Regions from separate parts of the Paenibacillus barengoltzii G22 genome, predicted to be linked through region 3. Evidence: riboswitches for the same ligand, from Rfam matches in the RefSeq annotation. Region 3 holds a riboswitch; each other region holds the start of a gene.
What was found. A riboswitch is a leader RNA that binds a small molecule or an ion and turns the genes downstream of it on or off. The one in region 3 is predicted to bind cyclic di-AMP.
Positions count from the first base shown of each region.

Region 1: another riboswitch for cyclic di-AMP. It lies ahead of C812_RS01760 (TrkH family potassium uptake protein); the one in region 3 lies ahead of C812_RS20910 (C40 family peptidase).
Region 2: another riboswitch for cyclic di-AMP. It lies ahead of C812_RS07645 (3D domain-containing protein); the one in region 3 lies ahead of C812_RS20910 (C40 family peptidase).

Region 1 is NZ_KE159652.1:357,684-364,978, forward strand. It holds gene uvrC (excinuclease ABC subunit UvrC) at 1-956, shown strand, start outside; gene C812_RS01755 (CPBP family intramembrane glutamic endopeptidase) at 916-2,628, opposite strand; cyclic di-AMP (ydaO/yuaA leader) riboswitch at 2,979-3,145, shown strand; gene C812_RS01760 (TrkH family potassium uptake protein) at 3,212-4,555, shown strand; gene C812_RS01765 (potassium channel family protein) at 4,573-5,238, shown strand; gene C812_RS01770 (ArsB/NhaD family transporter) at 5,278-6,558, shown strand; gene C812_RS01775 (LysR family transcriptional regulator) at 6,657-7,295, opposite strand, start outside.
Region 2 is NZ_KE159652.1:1,638,759-1,646,053, forward strand. It holds gene C812_RS07630 (transporter substrate-binding domain-containing protein) at 46-897, shown strand; gene C812_RS07635 (amino acid ABC transporter permease) at 1,000-1,662, shown strand; gene C812_RS07640 (amino acid ABC transporter ATP-binding protein) at 1,649-2,371, shown strand; cyclic di-AMP (ydaO/yuaA leader) riboswitch at 2,543-2,711, shown strand; gene C812_RS07645 (3D domain-containing protein) at 2,720-3,412, shown strand; gene C812_RS07650 (polysaccharide deacetylase family protein) at 3,497-4,327, opposite strand; gene C812_RS07655 (dihydroorotate dehydrogenase electron transfer subunit) at 4,523-5,218, shown strand; gene C812_RS07660 (dihydroorotate dehydrogenase) at 5,215-6,147, shown strand; gene lpdD (prenylated flavin chaperone LpdD) at 6,186-6,530, shown strand; gene C812_RS07670 (molybdopterin molybdotransferase MoeA) at 6,527-7,295, shown strand, end outside.
Region 3 is NZ_KE159656.1:36,056-43,350, forward strand. It holds gene C812_RS20890 (heavy metal translocating P-type ATPase) at 1-1,600, shown strand, start outside; gene C812_RS20895 (YwhD family protein) at 1,679-2,191, opposite strand; gene C812_RS20900 (M1 family metallopeptidase) at 2,379-4,379, shown strand; gene C812_RS20905 (hypothetical protein) at 4,414-5,244, shown strand; cyclic di-AMP (ydaO/yuaA leader) riboswitch at 5,465-5,601, shown strand; gene C812_RS20910 (C40 family peptidase) at 5,606-6,097, shown strand; gene C812_RS20915 (C40 family peptidase) at 6,751-7,242, shown strand.

The DNA.
Region 1 (7,295 bases), on a different contig from region 3:
CTTATGTGACGCAGTATTACAGCGATAACCCGGCCTTGCCGCAGGAGATTCTGCTGCCGGAGAAGCCGGAAGAACAAGAGGAAGCCGGCGCGCTTGACGCTCCAACCGCCTTGCAGGAGTGGCTGGGCGTGAAGACGCTGGTGCCGCAGCGCGGCTTAAAGCGGCAGATGACCAAGATGGCCGAGGAGAACGCGCGCATCACGCTGGATGAGAAATTCCGGCTGATCGAACGGGATGAGGAACGCACTTCGAAGGCGGCCGAGAATCTCGGCAAGGCGATTGGCTTGGAGTCCGTGTCGCGGATTGAAGCGTTCGATAACTCCAACATTCAGGGGACGAATCCGGTCTCGGCCATGGTGGTGTTCATTGACGGTAAGCCGGCCAAGAAAGAATACCGTAAATATAAAGTAAAAACCGTCAAAGGACCGGACGATTACGAAACGATGCGTGAGGTCATTCGCCGCCGCTATGAACGGGTGTTGAAGGAGAACTTGCCGCTGCCCGATCTGATCGTGGTTGACGGAGGCAAAGGGCAGATCTCGGCAGCCACCGACGTGCTGGAGAACGAGCTGGGCTTGCACATCCCGGTGTGCGGCCTGGTGAAGGACGCCAAGCATAAAACCGCACAGCTGATGGCGTTTGATCCGCCGGAGCCGGTCTATTTGCCGCGTGACAGCCAGGAGTTCTACCTGCTGCAGCGGATTCAAGACGAGGTGCACCGCTTCGCCATTTCGTTCCACCGTGAACAGCGCGCCAAGTCGATGGTCGCCTCACGGCTGGACTCCATCCCTGGCATCGGCGAGAAACGCCGGAAGGCGCTGCTTAAACATTTTGGATCGTTGAAAAAAATAAAAGAGGCCTCCGTCGAAGACTTTCGGCCTCTTTCTATCGGGGATAAATTAGCCCGTCAAATTCTTAATGCCCTTCGGGACGAAGATCCGCCAGAGGAGTCGTAAAATACGGCTCCTCTTTTGGTTGCGGAGGCGGGGTCTTTCGTTCCTTGCTTGGCGGGTTAAACAAGTAAATCACATACGCCACGATCGCCGGCAAGGCGATATAGAACAACCCGGCGACGATATTCAGCGCTCCGCCCATAAACATCAAGCTTAGGGCCATCAGAATGCTGTCGAAGATGACATGCGAGAAGACAACGGTCGCGAAGCCGTAACGCAGAAACACGAAGCTGAACAGCAGTCCGATAAAGGTTAATTCGATTGGGCGCGAAATGACCGGATAAATCGGGTACAACGTGTGGCCAAACGCCCAGATCAAGGTCGACAACAGGCAAGCGATAAAGGTGCTGCGGAACATTTTCTTCAGCATCGGGATCCCGAAGAGGCGATACACCGCTTCTTCCCCGATCCCGGCCACCCAAGCCAGCAGCGGGAACAATACCGGATACACCATGTTGTACGGCGATTGCGTTGCATCGGTCGTGGACCAGGTATGAATCGTGTGCTCTAAAATGAAGAACACCACGGATTGAACGCCTAACAGGATCAATGCCCAGGCATACCCATCGCCCACGGAGGTCAGGATGGAACGGCCATACCCTTCTTCCCTTGATCTTGCCCAGAGGTTGATGCCGTTCTTCCGCCACAGTCCGTCGCCGCCGACTAACGAGAAGTACACGGAAGCGGCCAGGAACAAGGTCACCAGACCTTGGAAGAAGAGGCCAAAGACGAGTACACCGGCTTCAAGGCCGTCTTTTTGGAACACCGGAATCATGTTGATCGTTCCAATCGTGGATAACACGAAGTAAGCCGACGCCAGGAAAATTCCCCGCTTAAACGAGGTATGAACTCGCGTCAGCGCGCTGTAAACGATCGCCAGAATGGCCAGCACGAACGTCAACAGGGCATAACCCGCATAGGTAAGCCAGCTGGCGATTTTGGTCTGCCCGGCAACGTAGTCCAGATGTGCCTGAGGTACACTAAAATAGCTCTCCAACGAAGAAACCTTACCGTATTCGAAGCTAAGCTTGATTTCCGCCTGCGATTCACCTAAGGTGTAGCCTTGGATACGGTAGAGGAGGCCTACATCCCCTTCACCGGAGGCCAGCTCCAAATCGCTTGGTTGAAATCCGAAAGCGTTCAGGTAAGGCTGTGCCAGCTCCTCTTTCTCCGCTAGCGTGAGATCCCCTTCCCATGCCTTCATGGAATCGGTCGTTTCCGATCCTACATCCAGCATCATCTGCTTGGTGGCGTTGCTGGAGGAACTAATCTCCTCGAAGCCAACGACTTTCCCCGTAGTCATATGAACATCTACGGTCACGGCGCTTAACGCTTCAGTGGGATCCGTGTAACGGACACGAAATACGTCATAGGGAAATTGCTTGTCATACGTTTTTAAGTATGGGGCGAGCAGATCGGCTTTGGTTAAGTAACCAAACAGATCAGAACGTGTTTCGTATGTAATTAATGCTTTATCCTTCGCGGGATTCGGCAGGTCGATCCCAAGTACCGATTGGACAAATTCACTTGCACTGGCGGCTGCTTCTTGTTTGCTGATCACCTCATTTGATTGCTGCAACTGCAACGATTCTGAATCGGTGGTCGGGAACAGTTGAACGGCCACGAACACAATGAATCCGAGGGCGGCCAGCAGCCACAGATTTTTGGTCTTCATCCTGCGGCGGCCGTTTGACGTCAAAGGGGAATTCACTCGCAAAACTCCTTTGTGATTAAGTTGAAATCAATTCTGGGAAACGTACTCTTCTTATAATATGAGGTATGTTTTTCGCTCAAGTACGTCAAAGTAAAGATAACACAGCTATCCCCCCTGCGCCAGACGGAGGGCAAAATTGACGAGAAACGGCAAAAACTTCGGCAAGTCTACGCATCATTTAGATTGGAGGGGAAGTTGATCTGCACAATCCCTGATTTCGTCTTTTTCTGGTCTTTTTCTTGAAAATAGAGCTTTGTGGTGGGACGCAATAAGGGATATAATCCATTTGACGAAAAATGAATGAAAACAATTGAAAAGATTGGCCGAATTTCGTAATGAAAACGGGGGAACCGTACATTTTGGGGTGAATTTCCCGGAGCTTCAACTTCTTACATGGGAGGATGAAGCGTCCGCGAATAGGGCAACTGGGCATGTCCGAATCCGTCAGCTAACCTCGTAGGCTTGTGCATCAGGAACCAAACACCGAAAGGCATTGGATTTCCAGTGCTTTTTTCTTTTGTTCTTTTTTCAGGAAGACGATGAGGTGAACGCGTTGAATACGAAGAAAATAAACCTTTCTCCGCCGCAGGTATTAGTGATTGGGTTTGCCCTCATCATTTTGCTGGGAAGTCTGCTGCTTATGCTTCCGATCTCCGGGACGTCCGGGGCACCGACGCCATTTGTTGATGCATTGTTTACGGCAACTTCGGCAACTTGTGTAACGGGGCTGTTTGTAGTGGATACGGGAAGGTATTTTTCAACTTTTGGCCATATCGTCATCATCTTGCTCGTCCAAATCGGGGGGCTTGGCTTTATGACCATGGCTACCTTGTTCTCCCTCGTCCTGAAACGGAGAATCTCGCTGAAAGACCGTCTCTTGCTCCAGGAAGCGATGAACCAAAATTCAATGGAAGGCATCGTTCGCTTAATTCGCAAGGTGCTGGTGTATTCGCTGCTGATTGAGTCCGGTGCAGCGGTGTTCCTTACCCTCCGCTGGGCCTTTGATATGCCGTTTGGCCGGGCGCTGTATTTTGGGATTTGGCATTCGATTTCCATGTTTAATAATGCAGGATTTGATCTGTTTGGGGATTACCGCAGTTTAATCCCCTATGTGAACGATCCTTTGATTAACATTGTATCCATCTTACTTATCGTGTCCGGCAGTCTTGGTTTTATTGTCTTGTCCGATCTGGCGGAGTATCGCAAGCATCGCAAATTGTCGCTTCATTCCAAGGTTGTGCTGTCGATGACGGCGGTCCTGATTGCGATTGGTACGATCGTCATTTTCGTGTTCGAATTCACGAATCCACGCACGCTGGAGCCGCTTAGCTGGAGCGGCAAAATCTGGGCCTCTTTATTTCAATCGGTCACGCCGCGTTCGGGAGGGGTGGTCACCCTTGATACCGGTTCGCTGCGTCAGGCTACGCAATTCTTCATGATCATCCTGATGTTCATTGGGGCTTCGCCTGGCTCAACAGGGGGCGGGATCAAGACGACTACCTTTACGATTCTTATCGGTGCGGTGATCTCCATGATCCGTGGACGGACGGATTTGGTGTTATTCCGTTACCGGATTGCTGAGGAACGGATCTCTAAGGCGCTGACGATTACGATGATGGCGCTGTTCGTCATCGTTGCTGTAGCGATGGTATTGTCCACTACTGAAGATGCAAATTTCCTCTCTATCTTGTTTGAGACGACCTCCGCTTTTGGAACCGTTGGATTATCGATGGGCTTAACGGAGCGTCTGACGGATTTTGGAAAAGTAGTGATTAGTCTTACGATGTTTGCCGGACGGCTGGGGCCTTTGACGCTCGCCTATGCGATTGGTCCAAGGAAGGGGAAAGAGTTGTATCGCCATCCAGAAGGTAAAATCATTATAGGATAAGGGGAAAATGGGCAAAAATGAAAAAGCAGCAGTTTGTGGTCATCGGCTTGGGGCGCTTCGGCTCGAGTCTGGCCTTGGAATTGATGGAGTTAGGATATGAGGTTCTGGGCATCGACCGGAATGAAGAGATCGTGGAAGAACTTAGCGATCGGCTCACGCATACCGTTGTCGCTGATGCCACAGAAGAAGAGGTGCTGAAGTCGCTGGGGGTTCGCAATTTTGATTGCGGCATCGTGGCGATTGGCACCGATATTCAAATGAGCATCCTGGCGGCCATTCTCCTTAAAGACCTGGGTATTAAAACGGTAGTCGCCAAAGCGATCTCGCTTCTGCACGGCCGGGCTTTAGAGAAGCTGGGAGTGGATCGGGTGATCTATCCGGAACGCGACATGGGGATTCGCGTGGCCCATCAGCTGGTTACTCCCAATCTGCTGGATTACATTGAACTGTCGAAGGAATACAGTATCGTCGAGATGAACGTTCCGGCATGCCTTCACCAGAAGTGCCTGGCTGATATTAATCCGCGGACGCGTTTTGGCTGCAGCATCGTGGCGATTCACCGAGATGGCGGTGTCTTGGTAGCCCCTACTGCGATGGATCAGTTAAATGAAGGCGACATTATGGTTATCATTGGGGCTAAGAAAAATATTGAGCAGTTTGAAACGATCATCAATCCATCATAAAATGGGAAGAAGGCTTACTAGCAGGGAACGGGGAATAGTATGGAACAACAGGCCATTTGGGCTTTAATCATTTTTTTGCTGACTTACGCACTTATTATTTCTGAGAAAATTCATCGAACGGTGCTGGCCATGGCGGGTGCGGCGCTCATGGTGATGTTTGGCATCCTTGACCAGGAGAGCGCAGTCCATCATATTGATTTCAATACGCTGGGGCTGTTGATCGGGATGATGATCATCGTGAACACGACAGCCAAGACCGGCTTATTCACTTACATTGGCATATGGACGGCGAAGCTGGCCAAAGGCAATCCGATCACTTTGCTGTGGTTGCTGGCGTTGATCACCGCGATAGGTTCAGCCTTCTTGGATAATGTCACGACCATTATTTTGATGGTTCCGGTGGCCTTTAGCATTACGCGGAGGTTGCGGGTCAAGGCATTCCCTTACCTCTTCTCCATGATTCTTGCCACGAATATCGGCGGGACGGCGACTTTAATCGGAGACCCTCCGAACATTATGATTGGCAGCGCCGTGAAGGAATTAACCTTCGTCGCCTTTATGGAAAATTTAGCGCCGGTCGCGTTGATCATTCTAGCTGTGATTTTGCCGCTGGGGATCTTGATCTTCCGCAAAGAGTTGAAGAAGGGCTTTGCTCATCAGCAGAGCTTGATGGAGATCAGTCTAGAGGGCTTGATTACGGAGAAAAAGCTGCTCGTCAAGTGCTTGTTCGCATTGGGGTTGACGTTGCTCGGCTTTTTCCTTCATCAATACATCCATTTGGAGACGGCGACGATTGCGCTGGCGGGTGCTTTCCTGTTGCTGCTCATGACCGGCGAATACGTGATGGAACAAGCCTTCCGCTCGGTGGAATGGCCCACTATCTTCTTCTTCGTCGGTTTGTTCGTCTTAGTCGGCGGGTTGGTTGAAACGGGAATCATTACGAGAGTGGCCGAAGAGGTAATGCGGCTGACAGGAGGCGATCCGCTGACCACCTCGATGCTGATCCTCTGGCTGAGTGCGTTGGCGTCGGCGTTTATCGATAATATTCCACTCGTAGCAACGATGATCCCGATGATTCAAGACATGGGCGGAATGGGGATTCAGAACTTGGAGCCGCTATGGTGGAGCTTAGCGCTCGGCGCTTGTCTTGGTGGAAACGGGACATTAATCGGAGCCAGCGCCAATTTGATCGCTGCCGGGATGTCCGCCAAGGAAGGGGAACCGATCAGTTTTCTAAAATATATGAAATACGGCCTCCCGTTGATGATTGTTACCATTATAATCTCCAGTCTCTACGTGTACTTGCGATACTTCATATAAAATGGACAAGCTGCCGTTGATCCAGGTGTTCACCTGGAAGCGGCAGCTTTTTTTGGTGCTCGCCAAACCGTTGTTCGGGTGCGTGGTTCATGGTGGCGTTAGATCGGCAATTCTTTGACGAGGGTTTCGCGGATTTGCGCGATCCATTCCTTTGTTTCACTCGTCAGCTCCGATTTATCGCCGTATACGAGACAGGTTTCGCGGCGAGTCTGGGCCAGCTCGGGAATCGGCACCGTCAGCAGGCCGTTATCCCGCAGCAGCGGCATGCGCAAGTACGATTTAGGCAATAGCGCGGCCGCTTTGCAGATGGGCAGCAGGCGCACGATCGCTTCAAATGAATCGATCTCCATGCGGATATCAGGCAAGATGCTGTAGCGTCCAAACAGGTCGTCGATCAGCCGCCGATACCAGGTTCCTTTGGAAAAGACGATCATCGGCCGGCCGTTCAGATCGTCCATAATCAGACGGCGCTTCTGCCCGGCGGCGGCCAGCTCATGCCCTTTGGGCACGACCAGCTCGAGGTGGTCTTTGAACAGCGGCAGGCAATTCAAGCCCGTCTCGTTCACCAGGGAGGCCACGACGCCGAAATCGACTTTCTTCTCACGGACGTAGGAGACAATTTCATGGGTTTTGCCGGTGACGAGCTTCAGTTCGATATCCGGAAACTTCTCCATGAGCGCGGTCACGAGCGGCGGCAACGTGGTTTGGATCGTCGTCAGGCTGGCGCCCAACGTGAC
Region 2 (7,295 bases), on a different contig from region 3:
TCATCGTCGTGTGATAAAAAGAAAAGCAGAATAGGAGAGAAAAGCATGAAAAAATGGGGCATGTTATTCATAGCGGTCTTGATGGTGACTATGGTGCTGGCCGCTTGTGGTCAGGAAAAAAATAACAGCGGCAACGCGGCAAACAACGCCGGTCAAGCTGCGAACCAAAATGAGACTCAAGCAGGTGGGGATCAAACCGAACCGGCTAAGAAACTGATCGTAGGCATGAGTGCGGACTTCCCGCCATATGAGTTCCACATCAAGAACGACCAGGGTGAAGACGAAATTGTTGGTTTTGACGTAGAAATCGCTAAGGAAATCGCCAAGGATCTGGGCGCGGAGCTGGAGATCAAGGATATGCTGTTCGACTCCTTGCTCAACGAACTTTCTAGCGGGCGTGTAGATCTAGTTATCTCCGGATTAAGTCCAAAACCAGAACGCGCTGAGCAAATCGATATGTCGAAAATTTACTACACTGCAGAACAAGCCATTGTGACGCGTGAAGCTGACAAAGATAAATACTCCACTATGGAATCGCTGGAAGGTGCAAAAATCGGGGTACAAAAGAGCTCGATCCAGGAAGATATGGCGAAGGAAATTCCAAACGCCAAGCTGACCTCGCTGGCTAAAATCAATGACATCATTATGCAACTGACTTCGAACCGTGTAGATGCTGCGATATTGGAAGGACCGGTAGCCAAAGCATTTGTGAAGAACGTCAAAGGCATCGTTATTACGGATGCTAAACCTGAGACGGAAGATGAAGGTTATGTTGTTGGTGTCAAAAAAGGCAATAAAGAATTGTTGGATCAAGTGAATGCGACGCTGGATCGCCTGATGAGTGACGGAAGCATCGACAAGTTCGTCACAGAAGCTACTGAACTCGCAGAGAAATAATACGACACTGATCCATCTTTGCAGAAAATAGCGAGTCCTATCGCTATTTTCTGTTTTTTTGCTTGAAGAGTCCTACTTTAGGCTGGGAGGAATGAACATTTTATGGATTTGATTTCAATGTTTATTGAGTACCGGACTTATTTTCTTACCGGCATTCAGTACACACTTCTGTTAGCAGCCATTGGTGTGTTGTGCGGATTCATTCTAGGGTTAATCGTGGCCCTCGTCCGGATGTCTCCCTGGGGGATCCTCCGGTTTATTGGGCATGCGTGGGTTGAATTTCTGCGGGGGACCCCGATGTTAGTTCAGCTCTTCATTATTCATTATGGTTTTTCTACGATGTTTGGCATTAATTTTTCGCCGATTGAATCCGGTTCAATTACGCTTTCGATCAACAGTTCAGCTTATCTGGCAGAAATTTTCCGCGCCGGGATTCAAGGTGTGGACCGTGGACAAGGAGAGGCGGCTCGTTCCTTGGGGATGACTAAAGGGATGACGATGCGCCACATCATCATTCCTCAGGCAATCAAATCGGTACTCCCTGCCATTGGCAACGAGTTTGTGACCATTATCAAGGAATCATCGATCGTTTCTATTATCGGGATTACGGAATTGATGTTCCAATCCGGCGCGATTGTGGGCATCACCTATGACGGAATGACGCCATACTTGATTGTTGCTATTCTGTACTTTATTCTGACATTCACGCTGTCTCGGATTTTGGGCGTGTTCGAAAGGAAGTTGAAGACCAGTGATCACCGTTAAAGGTTTGCATAAAAAATTTGGCCAACTCCATATTTTGCGCGGGATCGATCTGGAAATCTCCAAAGGCGAAGTTGTCGTCGTTATCGGTCCGAGTGGATCGGGGAAGAGTACGTTTCTTCGTTGCTTGAACCTGTTAGAGGTTCCGACCGAAGGGGAGATCACCTTTGAAGGAGCTTCCATCACTGCCAAAGGCCATGACATCAATAAAACCCGCGAGAAAATGGGCATGGTGTTCCAGCACTTTAATCTGTTCCCGCACAAGACCGTAATCGACAACATTACGCTGGCCCCTATTCGCGTTAAGAAGCTCGATAAAAGCAAAGCGGAAGCAATCGCCATGGATCTGCTTCGCACGGTTGGACTGGAGGATAAGAGAAACGCCTATCCGGCGCAGCTCTCCGGCGGTCAGAAGCAGCGGATTGCGATTGCCCGCGCATTGGCCATGGAGCCGCATGTGATGCTGTTTGATGAGCCAACGTCGGCTTTGGACCCGGAGATGGTCGGAGAGGTGCTTGACGTCATGAAGAACCTGGCTGAGCGGGGCATGACGATGGTTATCGTTACGCATGAGATGGGATTTGCCCGTGAGGTAGGTGACCGCATCCTGTTTATGGATCAAGGCGTCATTTTGGAGCAAGGTACGCCGCAAGAGGTGTTTGGGGCGCCAAAGCATCAGCGGACGCAGGACTTTTTAAGCAAAGTATTATAAATTTGAGGGACCGTCCGAGGACTTCGGGCGGTTTTTTTGTCCTTTGGAGTTCGAACGTACGCTCTAAGTTTACACGCTTTTTACTATTAAACACAAAAATGTAACCAGTCCAGTCAAGGGATTCCGCCGTTTGGTGGGATTTACCTGGCCTATTGGTTACAAAATTGTGATATATTGAGTAGGCCGAAACCTGAACTTGAGGTGCGGGGGACGAAAGATGAAAGCAGAAGCGGTCACGCTGACTGTTTTCTTGGGGTGAAGCGTATCGAGGCGATGCGCCGGGAATGATCCTTTTTCCCGAATCCGACAACTAACTCCGCAGGCGCAGTAAAAAGGAGGGCAATTCACTTGAATACTCGTATTTGGTCTAAACTTGCAGCAACGGCGCTGATTGCCGTAAGCCTTACGATTCCGATGCAGACGATATCCGTCCATGCAGACGCGGTACATAAAGCCGTGGAAGGAGATACATTTTATCTTCTTGCCAAAAAATATGGCGTAGACATGAATAAACTCATGGCTGCCAACCCATCCATCAATCCAAGTAATATATACGCTGGATTGAAAATCACCATTCCGGGCGTCCAGACGCAATCGACAGGAGTAGCTTCTGCTGCTCCGGCGAAGAAGGAAAATGCGGCGACGACAACCGCATCCGCTTCCAAGCTGAAAGTGATGTCCACTGGGAACGTGGTTGAAGCGTGGGGGAAAACCTTTACTTACTCGAAAACGATTAATGTGAAAGCTTCGGCGTATTCGGCATCCGCTAGCGAGAATGGAAAATGGGGAGCGGTTGACTACTTCGGCAACCCGCTGAAGCTGGGCACCATCGCGGTTGATCCCAAGGTCATTCCGATGGGCACGAAGGTGTTGGTAACCGGGCATAACCATGATGGGCTGCCGGATCAAGCTTTTGTAGCTACGGCTACTGACCAGGGGGGAGCTATCAAAGGCAATCGGATCGATATCTTTATTCCAGGCAGTGCGGCAAATGCGAAAGCGTTTGGGTTCCAAGATGTGACGCTTTACGTATTAAATTAAACATGAGGTGTAGATCAAAAAGCCGGTCAGGATATGTCCTGGCCGACTTTTTGGTTTTGCTGGCAAATGGCCGATTCATACGGGTCAGCGGTATTTGGTCGTATGCAGCAGCTCAGAAAGATCAACGAATTGATACCCTTGTGCCTGCAGGGCGTCGATGATCTTCGGCAAAGCTTGAATGGTGCCGGTTAAGTCGGAGCCGACGCCGCCGCCTGAATGTTGAAGGATGATCGAGCCGGGGCCCGCCGTACTCATCACATTGGAGAACACCTTCTTTTCGTCGATCCCTTTCCAATCCTGGGAATCCACATTCCAATTTACGAGGGTGTAACCGTTCTTCTTCGCCCATTGGACCTGTTCTTCCTTAATTTCTCCATAAGGCGGCCGAATCAATTGGGGACGATATCCAACGACGTTCTGAATAATTTTCTCCGTGCGTAAAATCTCGCTCTGGAACTGCTTAATGGAGCGGTTACGGAAGTTCGGATGACTATAGGAATGGTTGCCGATGAGGTGGCCTTCGTGACTCATCCGCCGCAACAAGCCGGGAAACTTCTTTGCTCGCGCCCCAACCACAAAGAAGGTGGCTTTGACCCCTTTGCGGTGAAGTACGTCTAAAATTTGCGGTGTAAACCGCGGATCCGGCCCATCATCGAAGGTCAGCGCAATCTGCTTCACCTCCGGTCCCCGGAAGATGAAGGTTTCTGAATATTTGCGGCGCAGTTCACCAAGATCGGCTGACGTGGTACCTGCAGGTATGAATGTATCCTTATTGTCCGCCTGATTCCCCTGAGATGTTGGGCCCCTAAGTTCGAGATCGCGTGCTGTGTCGGCTTTAACAGGATACAGTTGAGTCCCGCCTGCCATGACCAGAGAAGCGGTCATACAGCAGACCAGAACTTTCTTCAGCTGTATAAGCAATGTGAAGTCCCCCTTCAATCCGAAAACTGTACATGTTCCCTAGTATCCCCTAACTTTGCAAAGATCATAATGGACGGTGCAAAATCGCGCAGATTACTGCCTATGACCAGTTGTGAGAGATGTCACAGACGAACCCGTTAAAAACATGCATCCTTTGATGAAGTGTAATCAAATGGATGGGGGGAGCTTATGGCAATCGTAGTGGCGAACAAAGAAATATCACCAGGGGTGTTCAAACTGTCGGTACAAGGGCGATTTACGGGAAAAATCGGGCAGTTCTACATGTTGCGCGCCGGGGAACGCTACCCGTTACTGTCCCGACCGATCAGCATCTTTGATCTTGAAGAGGATCGGCTGGATTTCTTGATCCAGGTTGCGGGAGAAGGGACGACTCGGTTGTCTGAACTGAAGCCGGGCGACCGCTTGACCTTGGATGGGCCGTTTGGGAACGGGTTTCCGTCGCTTGTGGGAAGGATTGCCTTTGTAGGTGGCGGTATCGGAATTGCTCCGTTCTATTACGCGCTGAGGGAAGCACCGCAGGCGGACGTATATCTCGGCTTCAGCCGTGAGCCGTATATGGTAGAGGAATTCCGTACTTTAGCCCGCGGTAACGTGACGGTGGATGTCGGCGGCTCGATTCTAGAGAAAGTGGATTTTCGCGCGTACGATACGGTGATCGCTTGCGGACCTCATCCGATGCTGCATGCCGTGCAGCGCAAACAGGAGGAAATCGGAGGTCAGGCGAAGGTATACGTCTCCTTAGAGAATCGGATGGCGTGTGGAATCGGCGCATGCCTTGTCTGCAGTTTGAAATGCAGAGATGGCCGGAAGAAGGCTTGCGCGGATGGGCCGGTATTTTTGGCGGATGAGGTGGTGTTCGCATGACGGATTTATTGTGCCAAATCGCCGGCGTTTCCTTTAAAAATCCGATTGTGATGGCCTCTGGAACGTTTGGCTTCGGGAAGGAATATGGTGCAATTTACGATATCAATCAACTCGGCGGGTTGTCAGGCAAAGGACTGACGCTGCATCCGAAGGCAGGGAACGAAGGCGTTCGCGTAGCTGAGACGGCATCGGGGATGTTAAACAGCGTGGGATTGGAGAATCCGGGCATCCACGCTTTCCTGCGTGAAGAATGTCCGAGATGGGAGCAGCTGAACTTGGTTCGGATCGTAAACCTGGGCGGAAATACAATCGAAGAGTATGTGGAAGGCGCGAGGCTTATCGATGAGGATGAAGCTTGGCGGAGACGAGAAGGCAGAACTGCAGTGGATATGATCGAGCTGAACATTTCCTGTCCAAATGTCAAAGCCGGGGGCATGGCGTACGGGATCAAAACGGAGATCGCCCGTCAGGTCGTTCGAGAGGTTCGAGCAGCAACGACGCTGCCGCTGATCGTGAAGCTGTCGCCGAATGCCGAGGATATCGTAGGTATGGCGGTGATGTGCCAGGAGGAACAGGCGGATGGCGTCTCGCTGATCAATACGTTTTCGGCGATGAAAATCGATATCTCCAAGCGGCGGAGCGTGTTCGATAATCTGTATGCGGGTCTGTCCGGCCCGGCAATTAAGCCAATCGCATTGCGGATGGTGCATCAAGTCTGTCAAGCCGTCACCCTGCCGGTGATGGGGATGGGCGGCATCAGCAGCGCAGAGGACGTCATTGAGTTTATTATGGCCGGCGCAGCCGTTGTTCAGGTGGGGACACATAACTTCGTGCATCTTCGAGCGGGAGAGCAGCTAATCACTGACCTTACGGCCTGGATGCAGGCGGAAGGGGTTCAGACCTTGGACGAAATCCGCGGAATCCTTTAAAATAAAGGGCATACTGCAAGTGGAAGGAGCTGCGGAAATTGGCTTTTGAAGATATTAGGCTGGAAGCGATTCCGGTTGGCCGCGATTTACTGCTGCTAATGACTGGAGGCGTTTCCCATATCGGAGCGGCGTCCACCGCTTATCAAGCAGGGGGAGACATCGAAGTATTGACCTCTGCCGTACCGGGGCATAAAGAACACACCTTAACCGAGGGCTATGCCCGCCGCGCATCCAAGGCGCTTGGTCGAACTGTTACCGTGGTCATGGGAATTCATTACGACAATTTAAGCAAAGAAGAAATTAGGGAGATTGCCAAGAAAACCTCCGAAATGCTGGATCAATATTTACAGGAGCAGCAAGGGAATGGAGTGGATCCCCAATGAAGACAACGGACCAGGCGAAATTTCGCCGCAAAGCGTTGCCCGTGCCTGAAGCCCAGGCGATCGTTCTGCCGTACGCCAAGGAGATCGAATCGGAGATAGTTCCCTTGCCGGAGGCGTTAGGACGAATATTGGCGGAGCCGGTAACTGCGCCTCATGCCTATCCACATTTTCGGCGTTCAGGGATGGATGGGTTCGCCATTCTGAGCGAAGATACGATGGGTTGTCATACCGATCATCCGGTCTATTTGGAAGTTGTCGACGAGATTCCTGCTGGCTCTGTTCCCAACGTCAAATTAAAACCAGGACAAGCCGCCCGAATCATGACCGGGGCGAAAGTACCCGATGAAGCGGACGCCGTGGTAATGTTTGAGATGACTGAGGCCGTGACTCGGGAAGGTAAGCCTTATATCCAATTGATTCGTGAAATTGAATCCGGGAAGAACATCACGCCGGTGGGTCTTGAGCTGTCGGAGGACGATGTGATTCTTGAGCCTGGCCGCAGGTTGTCCGCTGGTGAACTGTCGGTGCTGGCGACGTTTGGCATTCACCGCGTTCCGGTGAAGAAACGGCCGCAGGTTGCTGTCTTCTCCACCGGCTCGGAGCTGCTGCGCATCGATGAACCGCTTCAGGACGGTCGTATCCGTAACAGCAATACCTATATGTTGTATAGTCAAATTATCGAAGCGGGCGGCGAACCGATACTATTTGAAGCAATCGAGGACGATTTGGCCCAGGCAAAGGCGCAGGTGGAAGCAGCGATCGCCA
Region 3 (7,295 bases):
GGCAAACGATATTGTGCTCGTCCGAGCCGGGGAGAAGATCCCTTCAGACGGCACGGTCCTGGAAGGGACGAGCGCCGTCAACGAAGCAGCCATTACCGGCGAATCGATTCCGGTCACGAAACAGCCCGGCATGCCGGTATTCGGCGGCAGCATCAATACGGAAGGCCTGCTTCAAGTCCGGATCGATAAACCGTACGAGGACTCGTCGCTGGCCAAAATCATGCATCTTGTCCAGGAGGCGCAGGATAAGAAAACGCCAACCGAACTGTTCATCGATCAGTTCGCTAAATGGTACACGCCGGCCATCATGATTCTGGCGGCGCTGGTGATGCTGGCTCCGCCGCTGCTGTTCGGGCAGCCGTGGATGAAATGGATCTACGAAGGTCTAGCCATTCTGATCGTTGGCTGCCCGTGCGCCCTTGTGCTGAGCTCGCCGATCGCGCTGGTCAGCGGAATGACCCGCTGCGCGCGGCTCGGCGTACTCGTCAAGGGCGGTGTACATCTGGAGCAGCTCGGGAAGCTGAACGCGATCGCGTTCGATAAGACCGGCACCCTGACGAAGGGGCAGCCGGAGGTGCAGCGCGAGATCGCGTATGTGCCGCAGCGGTTTTACACGGTAGCCGCCGCACTGGAGCGCGGCTCCCTGCACCCGCTGGCCGCTGCGGTGGTGCGTTACGTTGCCGCCCGCACCGGCGGCAACAGCGACGTGGCTTGCTGCTGCGAACCCGCCAGCAGCGGGCATGGCCGCGGCGCTCACGGAGCTCGCGCCGATGGCGCCCAGCGCGATGACGGCTGGGCGCATCCCGCCGGGCTCACGACCTTGCCCGGCGTGGGCGTGAGCGCCGAGGTCGACGGCGTTCGCTGCTATGTCGGCAGCGAAGCGCTGCTCGCGCAGCTCTCCCTCGGCGGCGAGGAGCGGGCGCGCGTTGCCGCAGACCTCGCGCGCCTGAAGGCGGAGGGCCTCACCGTGGTGCTCGCCGCGGAATCCGCGCGCGTGTTGGGCCTGTTCGGCCTCGCCGATGAACTCCGTCCGGAAGCTCCGGACGTCGTCCGCGCCTTGCACCGCGCCGGAGTCGCCCGCACCGTCATGCTGACGGGCGACCACGCCGCGGCGGCCCAAGCGATCGCTGACCGCAGCGGTGTCAGCGAATGGCATGCCGGCCTGCTGCCGGAACAGAAGGTCGCGCAGATTCAGGCGCTGGCCGGCCGCGGGAGCGTGGCGATGGTCGGCGACGGGATCAACGACGCTCCGGCCTTGGCTGCCGCCGACCTCGGGATCGCCATGGGCCAAGGCACGGACAGCGCCGTAGAGACCGCCGACATCGTGCTGATGCAGGATCATCTCGGCCATCTTCCCCGCGCCATCCGCATCGCCCGACAGGCCAAACGGATTGTTGCCTGGAATATCGGCCTCTCCCTAGCGCTGAAGCTGATCGCCCTGCTGCTGACGATCCCCGGCTGGCTCACCTTGTGGGTCGCCGTCATGTCCGATATGGGCGCGACCATTCTCGTCACGCTGCTCGGACTGACGATTTTACTCGGTAAGGACCCGCAAACGGCGGTGGGTTCGTCGAAGCTTCAAGTCAGCCCCCAGCGCTAACTTCCCTTGCCAAGCAAAACGCCCCTTCCGGGAGTTCAACCGGATAGGGGCGCTTCTTTTATGCCTCGTTTATTTAGTTCACGCGTCCAGGGCTGCCTTCAGCTCTTCCGGCGAGCGGTCCCACCATTCCTCATTGGTCTCGATCAGCAGCTGCTTCAGCCCGGCCTTCTGCTCTTTGCTCAATCCGTCCAAAATCACTCTGCGTTTTAACGCATAATCCATTTTGTTAACATGGTCGGCAAGTATTTTCCAGCCGCGGCGTGCTTCCGTGTCAATCAACATTTCGCAAGCCGTCATGCCGCCGTAAAATTGGCCTTCCGGCCCGCGGTCTACCGCAACCCATACGATCCAAACCTGCCGTCCATTGGGAACGTCCTCCCGATTGGTCGAGAATTTGATGCCTTTCTCCACCTTGCTTTTCGCATGCATGGCACCGACATCAATGTACACCTCATCTCCGTCGATGATGACCGGAGACATGCTGTTCAAATCGATGGAACCTGCACCAAAGCCTTTATGTTTGCTCTTCTCATCGTTGCTGATAATGTTGAGGGCAAAAATCTTTTTACCCGATTTCGGTGTCTGATCCATAATTCCCTCCATATTTCGCATACCTGCCGCCTCGTTCTCATAAGCAAGGCAGCTTCTATCGTTATCCTTACATCTCAATCCTAGTTCAAAAAATGGCTTTTTAACTACCTCTCAATTTTAACTAATAATCTTCCAAATGCAAACATATACATGCTGTAGATGCTTGTCAACGGGAGGTATCCATTGTATGACCCGACGTACTATTGTCTACGGCATTTCTATCCTTGCCTTGTGCCTCACCCTCGGAGCCGCCTGGGTGACCCTGCGGGAAGGTGGGGAATCGCTGGCTTCGTTCGTCCCGGCCAAGGCGGAGCCTAAAGCGGTCCAAAAAACCGGACAAACCCCAACGCCGCCGCAAACTGAAACCATTCAGCAACCGACCGCCGAAGTGCTCAGCAATCGGGTCGCCGAATATCACATCGACGTCACGCTGAACGAGCAAGAGGGGACGTTAACCGGCTCAGAGACGCTGACTTGGACCCATCCCGGCAAGAAGACGATCAACGAGGTGTACTTGCACTTATATCCGAACGCGTTTGCTTCCGAGGATACGACGTTTATGAAAGAATCGGGCGGAAAACTGCGGAACGACGTCATGCCTAAGGACGGCTGGGGATCCATGGAGATCACCGAACTGAAAACGACCGACGGCATCTCCTTGCTGCATCGGATCCAGTACGTTCAGCCTGACGATGGCAATACGAAAGATCAAACCTTAGCCAAAGTTCGGCTGCCCGTGCCGGTCCAGGGCGGTGAAAGCCTGACGCTGCGGATGAAATTCACCGTCAAGCTGCCGAAGATTTTTGCCCGTATGGGCATTGCCGACGATTTCGTCATGGCAGGGCAATGGTTTCCTAAGATGAGTGTGTACGAGCCGGTGGGGACTCGGGGGCGGACGTCCGAAGGCTGGAACCTCCATCAGTATCACGGGAACTCGGAATTTTACTCCGACTTCGGGATTTACAGTGTAAGGATCAATGTGCCCGAGACGTACACCGTGGCAGCCACTGGTTTTCAGACCAAAAAGGCAGTCTTGAAGAACGGACGGAAAACCTTGCAATTCTACGCCGACGATGTCCACGATTTCGCTTGGGCGGCTTCGCCGAACTTCATCTACATGGAAGAGCCCTTCTCCTCAGCAGAAGTTCCCGGCGTGCGCATTAAGCTGTATCTCGATCCCGCACATAAGGATCTGAAGGAACGCTACTTCTATGCCGCCAAGGTCGCTCTGGCAAACTACAGTAAGTGGTATGGCCGGTACCCGTATTCCACGCTGTCCGTGGTCGTTCCACCGGCGAACGCAAACGGGGCCGGCGGCATGGAATATCCGACTCTAGTTACCGCGTTTGGGGCCGTCAGCGATTCCCCTGGATACGATGATCTGGAGCGCACGGTCATCCACGAAATCGCCCATCAGTTCTTCTACGGGATGATCGCCAACAATGAACTCGAGGAAGCTTGGTTGGATGAAGCCTTTGCCTCCTATGCAGAGGATAAGCTCATGGAGCAGGAGTTCGGCATCACCCCGAATTTGCCGATCCAATCGGCCATGATTACTTCACCGGCTTCCTTGACCCAGAACGCCTGGAAATACGGTCCCGGGGATGGCTATGCCAAGAATGCGTACTACCGCGGCAAATTAATCCTGCTGGATATCGAGCGGCAGGTCGGCAGCAAGACGATGAGGCGGATTCTGAGCACATACAGCCAGAAATATCGGTTTAAGCACCCAACGACCGCTGATTTCCAACGGGTAGTTGAGCAAGTGACCGGCCGCAGTTGGAAAGCGTATTTTCAACAATACGTCTATGATGGGAAAATGGCGGATTTTGCAGTAGACAACATTCAAATCACTCCAATCAACCAGGAAAGCGGTCAGATATACGAGTCGAAAGTGGTCTTTACCCGCAAAGGGGCAACCCATCCGAAGGTTCCGCTGCTGTTCACCTTCACCGATGGGCACACCGTACGCAAGCAATGGAACGGGGAAGATTCTCGCCTCGAGATCAAGCTGCAATATAAAGCACCGCTGGCATGGGTTCAGATCGACCCGGACTACACCTTAACGGTGGAGAACCTTCACATCAACAACTATCTGAAAGCAGAAGTCCCTGAAACCACGTTGTCTCGCTCCAATATGAGCGTCACCAAGCTGCTTGAAGCGATCCTTGGAGGACTTCTGTGGTAACCCTAGGTCCATACTTCTATAAGGAGGGAAAGAAATGAGTTTCGTTCGTTTAGGGTGGACTGCCCTGAAAAGCCAATTTCCCTCGGTCATCATCTTGTTCCTGTACCAGCTGCTGTGGGGATTGTTCTTGTACCGGTTGGTCGATACTGCCGTAACGGCGCTGCTGCAAAGATATCCTGACCCGCCGCCCACGGCGCTATCGAAACTCCTGTTCTTGCTTGAGGGACAGATGAATTTATGGAGCAATCCCGAGGTTCGGTTGTATTGCTGGCTGCTGGCAGGGATGATCGTCCTGCGCATGATCTTGACTCCGTTGATCCAGGCGGGAATCTTCTACGGCTTCACACCGGCGGAAAATCGCAACCCCGGCTTCCCCCTGTTCCGAGGAATGAAGGAATTTGGTAAACCGGTAATTTTGTTCTACGCGATGGAGCTCGTGCTTACCTTGTTGCCCGCCTTCTGGATTGTGCCGAGACTACTGTCGCTTTGGCCGGGGTTGACCGGGATGGAACTTCCGATGGCAACCTGGCTCGCTGGGCTTGGGCTGATCCTGGGCTGGTTCATTTACGGTTGGTTTATCCGGCAATGCCTGTTGTTTGTCCAGTTCGGCTACCTGTTTAAAGCCGGAGTTTGGAATTCCCTGCTGGCTTGCTTCCGAACCTTGTTGCAGGGCGTCTCCATCTCGCTAATTCTCGGGGCTTTTGGCCTGATCCTCTTCCTTCTGTTCGGCACCGCATCTTGGATTTGGACGGGGATGCTGGCCCTCATCCTGCAGCAGGCTTATCCTCTCTTTCGCTGCACATTTAAAGTCTGGAAGATCGCCTCTCAATTTCATCTTTGGCAGTCCAAGGCACAAAAAAGTTAAAATTTTTTAACTCCTTAAAACCCCTGTAACATCAAGGCCTTCGCCGTTCGGCGAAGGCCTTTCCTCCTATTTCCCCTCTTAATCTTGTGAATTAGGCATTGCCAAAAGATACCTACCTTTGTTACAATAACAGCAACGCAATTTCAGTAACAGTTTTGTAATTATTTTTGTCATCTTTGGCAGGAGATTCGTGCCGGATGTCAAATTAGAAATGACAGGTGTGAAAAACAAGCCGAATTCCCTTCACCAGGGAAACGGGGGAACCACTTTGGGTGAATTGATCTCGTTTGTGAGGGATCATAGGGAACCTTCAACCGAATCCTTAAGCTAACCTCGTAGGCATTGGAAGGAGCATAACTTCTTGAAGAAGCGTTTGACGGTAGCAGCAGTAAGTTTTGCCATGCTTTTCACCATTGGAACTGGCAGCGTTTTCGCCGATTCCAAACTGGACAATGTCATCGACGGCGCGCTTGGAAGCAGCTACGTTGCAGGCGGAACCACAACCTCCGGATTCGACTGTTCTGGATTTACGATGTACGTCTTCTCGAAGATCGGCATCAAGCTGCCTCATCAATCCGCATCCCAATACAAAATGGGTACGGCGGTTGACAAGAGCGAACTGATCGAAGGCGATTTGGTCTTCTTTAATACTTCCGGCAAAGGCGTTTCTCATGTCGGCATCTACGTCGGCGACGGCAAATTTGCTCATGCCTCCTCCTCCAAAGGTGTAGTCATCAGCAAATTAAGCGAGAAGTACTACGTCGAGCGTTACGTTGGCGCAAAACGCATCATGAGCAACGACAAGTATGAAGATGTAACCGGTGAAATTGCTGATCACGATGATGTTCAATAAGAACTCGCTACGAAGCCCGTGGGGATGTTGATTACAACGTCTCTGCGGGTTTTTTCCTTGGATCCCCTTTCTTTCTCCTACTCTTTTCTTTAGCCCTAGTCTCTTAGGAACCATTACCCACGAATCCCTTCGCGAACACAGGCCAATAGAAGCGTTTTTTTCGACAAACTTGTCATCTCTGGACGGCTTTGGTAAAATGAAGAACGTAAATGGTAACAACTTTGTAATTATTGTTGTAACTATTTCTATGCAAGATCTTGGGTGCCATCTACAATGAAACTGCCGAATTCCCACGCACCCGGGAAGCGGGGGACCCACCAAAGGGTGAATTGATTTCGCTATAAAAGGTAACAGTCTCATCCTTCATGATCCGAAGATGACTTTTTAACTTGCCATTTCAATCAAGGTTAAAAAGTTAGGTTTGGAGCACCGAGAAGGTTGAATGAAGCTTAGGGACTGAGCAGCGCAGCGTAGCTGGAAGCTACGTGAGCAGCGGAAGGCCCGGCTGAGTTCAAGATTCGACGCCGAATCTCCATCCTGAGTTACTTCGTGATCCGAAGATGACTTTTTAACTTACCGCTATAGCAGATCATAGGGAACCTTCAACCGAATCCATAAGCTAACCTCGTAGGCCTTGGAAGGAGTAAGACATCTTGAGAAAGACTTTGACAGCAGCGGTAACGAGTTTAGCCCTCCTATTCACCTTGGGGGCAGGTAGCGCCTTTGCCGACTCCGCAAAAGCCGAGACAACGACGCTATCTAGTATCGTCGATTCCGTGTACGGGACGCCTTATAAATTTGGCGGCACCACGACAGCGGGATTTGATTGCTCTGGATTTACCCGGTACGTCTTCAGCAAGATGGGTATCAAGTTAGCACGTGTGTCTGCCGCTCAGTATAAGCAAGGCACACCGGTACCGAAGAGCGAGCTTCAAGCTGGGGATCTCATCTTCTTCAAGACGACGGGGACGGGCAAAGTATCCCATGTTGGTGTTTACGTCGGCGACGGTGAATTCGCCCATGCATCCTCATCCAAGGGCATCCGGATCGACAAGCTAAGTAACAGTTATTACCAGAACCGCTACGTTGGCGCGAAGCGTGTTCTCAGTAAGTACGGTTATTCCGTCTACGCTGCGGAATCGTAATCCATTGATCTATCGGTTTCATCCTGTTCATCATCACTAATTCGCCGCTGGGC